Linked DNA regions of Humidesulfovibrio mexicanus. The protein of the gene in region 2 binds, or shares a complex with, the protein of the main gene of each other region. Links are inferred from orthologs where the notes say so. Each region holds a gene or a part of one and is shown on either strand. Other genes may lie near its edges.

Region 1 (3,488 bases), on a different replicon or contig from region 2:
GCCCCCCCCGGCGGCAGCGGCCCCGCGGCTAGGGGCGGCCCTTGCCGCAGCGGGCGACAAGCTGCTCGACCTGCGCCGCCAGCGCACCATTGCGGTGTACGACCTGGACGAGGTGATGCACTTCTACTCGTTCTACCACGCCCTGCGCGAGGCCGCGCGACTGGTGCTGGCCGAGCTGTGGCGCCGGGGCGGGGTGGAGGCTACCGCGCCTCGGCCCCCAGAAAGCGCCCGGTGACGGACTCCGGGTTGGCCATGATTTCCTCGGGCGTTCCGCGGGCCACGATGGTCCCGCCGTTCTCGCCGCCGCCGGGGCCAAGGTCGAACACGTAGTCGCTGGCGAGCACCACGTCGGCGTTGTGCTCGATGACGATGACACTGGCCCCCTTGTCCACCAGTCGGTGCAGCACGCGGATAAGCTTGCCCACCTCGTGCATGTGCAGGCCGGTGGTGGGCTCGTCCAGAATGTACAGGGTTCCCGGCAGGCTGCGCTTGCCCAGCTCGCGGCTGATCTTGATGCGCTGGGCCTCGCCGCCGGACAGGGTGGTGGCGGGCTGGCCCAGGCGCAGATAGGGCAGGCCCACCTGCTCCAGCACCTCCAGCCTGCGGGAGAGGGCGGTGTGCGCGCCGAAGAACTCGCGGGCCTCGGCCACGGTCATGTCCAGCACCTCGGCGATGTTCTTGCCCTTGTGCCGCACCTCCAGGGTCTGCGAGTTGTAGCGCATCCCCTTGCACACCTCGCAGGTGACGAACACGTCTGGCAAAAAGTGCATCTCCACGCGCACCTGTCCGTCGCCCTGGCAGGCTTCGCAGCGGCCGCCCTTGACGTTGAAGCTGAACCGGCCGGGCGCATAGCCGCGCATTTTGGCGTCCTTGGTCCCGGCGAAGATTGTGCGGATCTCGTCAAAGGCCTTGGTGTAGGTGGCGGGGTTGGAGCGCGGGGTGCGGCCGATGGGCGTCTGGTCGATGGCGATGATCTTCTCGATGGCCTCGGCGCCGATGAAGGCGTCGACGGGGCCGGGCTGCTCCACCTTGACGCCCTGGGCCAGGGCCAGATGCTTGTAGAGGGTATCGACCACAAGGGAGCTTTTGCCCGAGCCGGACACGCCGGTGAAGCACACCAGCACGCCCAGGGGGATGTCCAGGTCGAGCCCCTTCAGATTGTTGGCGCGCGCGCCGCGTATGCCCAGGTGCGTGCGGCCGCCCACAGGGCTCGGCTGGCGGCGCTCCTCCGGCCGCCAGGAGCGCAGGTCGCCTCGCAGGTACTGGGCCGTAAGGGACTGGCTCTGGTTCATGAGGGCGTCCACCGGGCCCTGGAACACGATCTCGCCGCCCAGCTCGCCCGAGCCGGGCCCAAGCTCGATGACATGGTCCGCGCTCATGATGGTGGGCTCGTCGTGCTCCACCACCAGGACGGTGTTGCCGCGCTGCTGCAGGCTGCGCAGGGTGCGCAAAAGACGCTCGTTGTCGCGCGGGTGCAGGCCAATGGAGGGTTCGTCCAGCACGTAGGTGACGCCCACCAAGCCCGACCCCAGCTGGCTGGCCAGGCGGATGCGCTGGGCCTCGCCGCCGGAGAGGGTGCCCATGTTGCGGCCAAGAGAGATATAGTCGAGGCCCACGTTCTTCATGAAGCCCAGGCGGTGGGTCAGCTCCTTCAGCAGCGGCCCGGCGATGGCCTCGCTGGCCCCGGTGAAGTCGCGCTCCTTGAGCCACTGCAAGGCGCGGGCAATGGACAGGGAGCAGAATTCGCTGATGTTCAGGCTGTGCTCCGGGTCCGTTGCCGGGGCGCGCACGGCCAGGGCCTCGGGCTTCAGGCGCGCGCCCCCGCAGGCCGGGCAGGGCCGGGTCTGGCGGTAGCGGGCGAGCTCGTCGCGCCAGAAGGGCCCCATGCTGTAGCCCTGGTCCAGCAGGGGCTCCACGCCGGGCCAGCCGCACTGCTCGTCGCCGTCCACCAACGCCTGCCGCGCCGCCGGGCTGAAGGCCGAGAGCGGGGTGTCCAGGGTGAAGCCGTGGCGCTTGCCCAGCCGCCGCAAGTCCTCCTCGTGCCGGGCGAAAAGCCTGGGGTTGCGCCAGGGAAGCAGCCCGCCGCCCTTGAGGGAAAGCCCCTTGTTCGGGGCCAGCAGATCGAACTCGAAGCGCTCCACGCAGCCCAGGCCCGAGCACTCCGGGCAGGCCCCCTGCGGGCTGTTGAAGGAGAACAGCTGCGGAGTGAGCGGCGGCATGGAGACCCCGCAGGCCGCGCAGGTGCTCTCGGTGCTGAAGAGCCGCTCCGCGCCGGGGTCTGCCGCGCCGTGCTCCAGCACAATAAGCCGCCCCTTGCCCTGCTTGAGGGCCAGCTCCACCGAGTCGCCCAGGCGGGGGCGGATGTCGGCCTTGACCACCAGCCGGTCCACCACCAGCTCGATGCTGTGCTTTTTGAGCTTGTCCAGCTCAGGGGCCTCGTCCAGGGTATGCACCACGCCGTTCACGCGCACGCGCGCGAAGCCCTCCTTGCGCAGGCGGGCGAAGAGGTCCTTGTGCGTGCCCTTCTGGTGCTCCACCAGCGGTGCCAGGAGCAGAATCCGCGCGCCCTCGGGCATGGCCATGATGCTCGCGAGGATCTCGTCGCCGCTTTGCGCGGCGATTGGTTTGCCGCACTTGGGACAAAAGAAGGCCCCCAGGCGGGCGTAAAACACGCGCAAAAAGTCGTAAACCTCGGTCACCGTGCCCACGGTGGAGCGCGGGTTGCGCGAGGTGGACTGCTGCTCCAGCGAGATGGCCGGGGAGAGGCCCTCCACCTTGTCCACAAGCGGCTTGTCCATCTGCGGCAGAAACTGGCGGGCGTAGGCCGAAAGCGACTCCACGTACCTGCGCTGGCCCTCGGCGTACACGATGTCGAAGGCCAGGGTGCTCTTGCCGGAGCCCGACGGCCCGCAGACCACCACGAGTTTTTCGCGTGGGATGTCCAGGCTCAGGTTCTTGAGGTTGTGGTGCCTGGCCCCTTCGATGCGGATAACCCCGCGCGGGGCGGCCGGAACGTTTTGTGCGGCAGCGTCTGTGTTGGACATTTCCGGCATGTAATCATCGCCCCGGCCTTGGCAAGGGGGCGCGCGCCCCTTGACGGATTCCGAAAAAGGCGCGTATTGTGCAATCGGACCGGACTCCCCTTCACGTATCGGCATTTTCGATGCGCGGCGCGGGCCCGGCCACGGGAACCCCATGTACGGACTCACCGACAATATCGTCGCCGGACCTCCGGGCAGCACCACGGCAGGACCCGCCGGGCATTTCGAGGCCGGTCCTCCGGGCAGCTTCACGCCCGGCCCGGCCGGACACGTGCCCATCAGCGAGGGCGGCTGGGTGCCCATCAGCGAGGGCGGACACGTGCCCATCGACTGCACCCCCGCGGTGATTCCCTATTCGCCCTTGAGCGGCGGCGTGCTCTTCGTGGAGGGTTCAACGCAGTCGGCCATTCCGAGCACCGGCGGCGGCGGCGGACATGTGAGCACCGG
Region 2 (4,070 bases):
CAGCATGGTGGTCGGTTTCGTGGTCGACTCCGTTTCCGAGGTGCTGCGCATTCCTTCCAACACCGTGGAGCCGCCGCCGCCTGTTGTGTCCGGGCTTGATTCCGAGTACATCAGCGGCGTCGGCAAGCTGGAGGATCGGCTGCTCATCCTGCTGGACCTGAACAAGCTGTTGAGCAGCGAAGAGCACGCCGCCTTGAGCGCGGTCTGATTGTAGAAGCGTCTGGTATCCCAAGCGGCCGCCCCTTCGCGCTAACCGGCGAAGCGGCGGCCTTTTTCTACCCCCATAAGCGCCACGGCGAAGGCCCTGGCGCAGGAGTCGTTTCACGTGCAGTTCCCTTCTGAACTTGACGCCTTTGCCAAAGGGCGGGGCGGTGCTTTGCGAGTGTTCAAGAGCGGCCCGGGCACCCAGGCCCTGCTTGCCCACAGTCTGCGCGCCGCGGGGCAGGAGGTCGTGCTGGTCGCCTCCGGCGCGCGGGAGTTCCGCGAGCTTTCGGCCTTGCTGGCGTTGTTCGCCGGGCCGTCCGATGAGCTTCTGCCGTCCTTCGACTCTCCTGTCATCGCCCTATCGCAGCACCTGCCGAGAAAGCCCATGGCCGAGGAATGGGGCCCCCGCTGGGCGGCCCTGCACGCGCTGGCTTACGGCCGCAAACCTCGCATTGTGCTGCTTACCGTGGACAACCTGCTGCCGCGCTGGCCCTCGCGTGAGGCAGTGGAACAGTGCAGCCTTGTCTTGTCCAGGGGCGAGGACATGTCGCCGGAGCTTGTGCTGGACCAGGCCGTGGCCTGGGGATACGTGCGCAGGCAGGTGGTTACGGCCCCGGGGGAGATCGCTGTCCGTGGCGACATCGTGGACGTTTTCGCTGCAGGGTACCCCCTGCCGGTACGATTGGAGTTTTTCGGCGACACCCTTGACGAGATACGCCTTTTTGATCCCGCCACACAGCGGTCGCGCGCCGATCTGAAGGAATTGACCCTGTTGCCCGTGGCTCCGGCCGTGCTGGACCGGCAGCGCATGGAGCAGGCCGTGGACCTGTGGCGCAGGCTGCGCGTCAGCGGGGAAATGCCCGTCGGCGAGGAACGCGAACTCGCCGAGCGTCTGGAACGGGCGGACACGCAGATCTGGCCGGGGCTGTTCTACCCAGAGGCGACCTCGCTGGACGCCTTTCTGCCGCAGGACGCGGTGTATGTGCTGGCCTCTTCCCAGGAACTGCGCGGCAGGCTGGAGGACCAGCACGCGGCTTGGCGCTCGTTCCTGGAGCGCGAGCACGTGGAGGGCGGCTGGCGTTGGCCTCTCGCGTCCCTGTGCTGGCCGGAGGAACGCGCCCGCAAGACCTGGCTCGGCAAGCGGCAGATCGCTTTCGAGGATCTCGTCATGGGCCAGGAGAAGCTTGGCCTGGACCTGCCGGAGAAGAGCTATCAGAGCTTTGCGGACGTGTTCTGGCGGCCTGACCAGGCCCGCAGGCCCTGGACGGCGCTGACAACGGCCCTCAAGGACTGGAGCGCCTCTGGCGCGCAGGTGGCGCTTTCCTTCCACACGGAGCGTTCGCGCCGCAAATTCCTGAGTCTGGCGGAACAGGAGGGCATTCCCGTCGGGCTTTCCTTCCAGGCTGGGGGCAAAGGCATTTGCGCGCTGCTTTCGCCCCTGAAGACCGGGCTGGAAATCTCCTGCTGCGGCCTGACCATTCTGCCCGAGGACATTCTTCAGCCCGCGCCAGCGCCCAAGGTGCGCGCAGACCGGAAGCAGGCCTTCGAGGGGCTTTCGCGCCACGACGATCTCGCGGCCGACGATCTCATCGTGCATCGCGAGTACGGCCTGTCGCGCTTCGGCGGGCTGCACCACCTGAAAATCGGTGATGTGGCCAATGACTATCTGCTGCTCTTCTTCGATGGCGAGGACAAGCTGTATCTGCCGGTCGATCGGCTGAACCTGGTGCAGCGCTACAAGGGACCGGAGGGAATGGACCCCCGGCTGGACAAGCTGGGAGGCTCCCTGTGGGCCAAGAGCACCGAGCGCGCGCGCAAGGCCATTGAGAAGATCGCCCAGGATCTGGTGGAGATGTATGCCTTCCGTCGCGTGGCCAAGGGCTATTCCTACGGCTCCCCGGGAGAGATGTACCGCGAGTTCGAAGCCACCTTCGGTTTTGAGGAGACGCCCGACCAGGCCAAAGCCATCGACGACGTGTTCGCCGACATGGGCGGGACCGAGCCCATGGACCGCCTGGTGTGCGGCGATGTGGGCTTCGGCAAGACCGAAGTGGCCCTGCGCGCAGCCTTCCGCGCCGTGGCCGACGGCCGCCAGGTTGCGTTGCTGTGCCCGACAACGGTCCTCGCTGAACAGCACTTCCAGACCTTTTCGCGGCGCATGGAGGGCTTCCCCGTGCGCATCGGGATGCTGTCGCGCTTTGTGGCCCCGAAGCACCAGAAGGTCACCATCCAGGCGGCGGCGCGCGGCGAGGTGGACATCCTCATCGGCACGCACAGGCTGCTTTCCGGCGATGTGGATTTGCCCCGGCTTGGTCTGCTCATTCTGGACGAGGAGCAGCGCTTCGGCGTGAAACACAAGGAGAAGCTCAAGCTTCTGCGCAAGAACATAGACGTGCTGACCCTGACCGCCACGCCCATTCCCCGCACGCTCCAGCTTTCGCTCTCCGGCATACGCGGACTGTCCGTCATTGAGACCCCGCCAGAGGACCGGAAGCCGGTCGAGACCGCGCTTGTGGAGCGCGACGACGGTCTGCTGGCCAACGTGCTTTCGCGGGAGCTGGCTCGTGGCGGCCAGGTGTTCTGGGTTTACAACCGCGTGGAAGGGCTGGAGCAGGTGGCCGAGTACGTGCGCAAGCTGGCGCCGGGCGCGCGCGTGGGCATGGCCCATGGTCAAATGAGCGAGCGCGCCCTTGAGGACGCCATGCACGGCTTCTGGCACAAGGAGCTGGACGTGTTGGTCTGCACGGCCATCGTGGAGTCCGGCCTGGACTTCCCCAACGCCAACACGCTCATTGTCGACCAGGCGCAGATGTTCGGTCTGGGCCAGCTGTACCAGCTGCGCGGACGCGTGGGCAGAAGCGATCGGCAGGCCTACGCCTTTTTCGTCGTGCCCAGTCTGGAACGGCTGCCCGAGATATCCAAGCGCAGGCTGCGCATCATTTTGGATTTGGACTACCTGGGCGCGGGCTTCCAGGTGGCCATGGAAGACTTGCGGCTGCGCGGGGCGGGCAACATTCTGGGCGAGGTGCAGAGCGGGCAGATCGCCCGCGTGGGTCTCGACCTCTTTCTGGAGATGCTGGAAGAGGAGGTGCGGCGCGTGCGCGGCGGTCCCATCCGGCAGGAGACCGACCCAGAACTGACCTTTGTTTTCGCGGCCCACCTTCCCTCGGACTACGTCCTCGACGCCAAGGAACGGCTGCGCTACTATAAGGCGCTCTCCAGCGCCAGAACCCCCGCAGTGATCGATGAGCTCGCCGCCGAATTGCGGGACCGTTTTGGTCCCTTGCCCACGGCGGCAAGCCAGTTCCTCGGCGTGCTCCACGTCAAGACGGTGCTCTCCCGGCTGCAGGTGGAAAAGGCCGAACTGTCTCCCGGCAGGGCGCTGCTCTCTTGGGGGGCGCAGCCCAGCGCCGTCGCCCCGGAGACGCTTGTGGCCTGGATGGAGCAGGGCGGGCGCCAGGCCAGGCTGCTTCCGCCCACGCGCCTGGAGCTGCGCTATCCTGAGGGCCTGGACGTTCGAGCTGGGTTGGAGTACCTGCGTGGCGAACTGGAATTGTTGCTGGAGGGCGGCCCCGAGCCCTTGAAAACGGAGCCGAAATGACCGCACCGCGCCATCTGCGCACTGTTCCGGCCGTGGCCCTGCTGGCCCTGCTGGCCCTGTTTGTCGGCTGCACCCGCGCCCAGCAGGACGAGGTCGGGGTTGTGGCCCGCGTCAACGGCGCTCCTATTACCTTGGAAATGCTCGAATTCCAGTACGATCAGCTGCACTTCAACGCCTTGTCCGGCGAACTGCCTTCCGTGAGTGTTCTGCGCGGGGCGTATGGCGAGATACTGGGCCAACTCATCGCTCAGGAGCTGGTGAAGCA

The links.
Region 1: the proteins of mfd (region 2) and uvrA are in contact, whole or in part, in a crystal structure (PDB 4DFC), measured with the Escherichia coli proteins. The link is inferred for Humidesulfovibrio mexicanus from one-to-one orthologs.

The regions. Positions count from the first base shown.
Region 1 is NZ_FZOC01000007.1:184,862-188,349, reverse strand. What follows is about bases 1-3,423. They hold uvrA (excinuclease ABC subunit UvrA), read right to left. Parts: upstream 3,045-3,423; coding sequence 201-3,044; downstream 1-200. Other genes in these bases: CHB73_RS14165 (hypothetical protein), read left to right, coding at 3,196-3,423; CHB73_RS14175 (FUSC family protein), read left to right, coding at 1-235. Outside these bases: more of CHB73_RS14165, read left to right, coding at 3,424-3,488. UniProt on the Escherichia coli protein: The UvrABC repair system catalyzes the recognition and processing of DNA lesions. UvrA is an ATPase and a DNA-binding protein. A damage recognition complex composed of 2 UvrA and 2 UvrB subunits scans DNA for abnormalities.
Region 2 is NZ_FZOC01000001.1:305,643-309,712, reverse strand. Bases 1-4,005 are described here. They hold mfd (transcription-repair coupling factor), read left to right. Parts: upstream 1-325; coding sequence 326-3,805; downstream 3,806-4,005. Other genes in these bases: CHB73_RS01490 (peptidylprolyl isomerase), read left to right, coding at 3,802-4,005; CHB73_RS01500 (chemotaxis protein CheW), read left to right, coding at 1-208. In the rest of the region: more of CHB73_RS01490, read left to right, coding at 4,006-4,070. UniProt on the Escherichia coli protein: Couples transcription and DNA repair by recognizing RNA polymerase (RNAP) stalled at DNA lesions. Mediates ATP-dependent release of RNAP and its truncated transcript from the DNA, and recruitment of nucleotide excision repair machinery to the damaged site.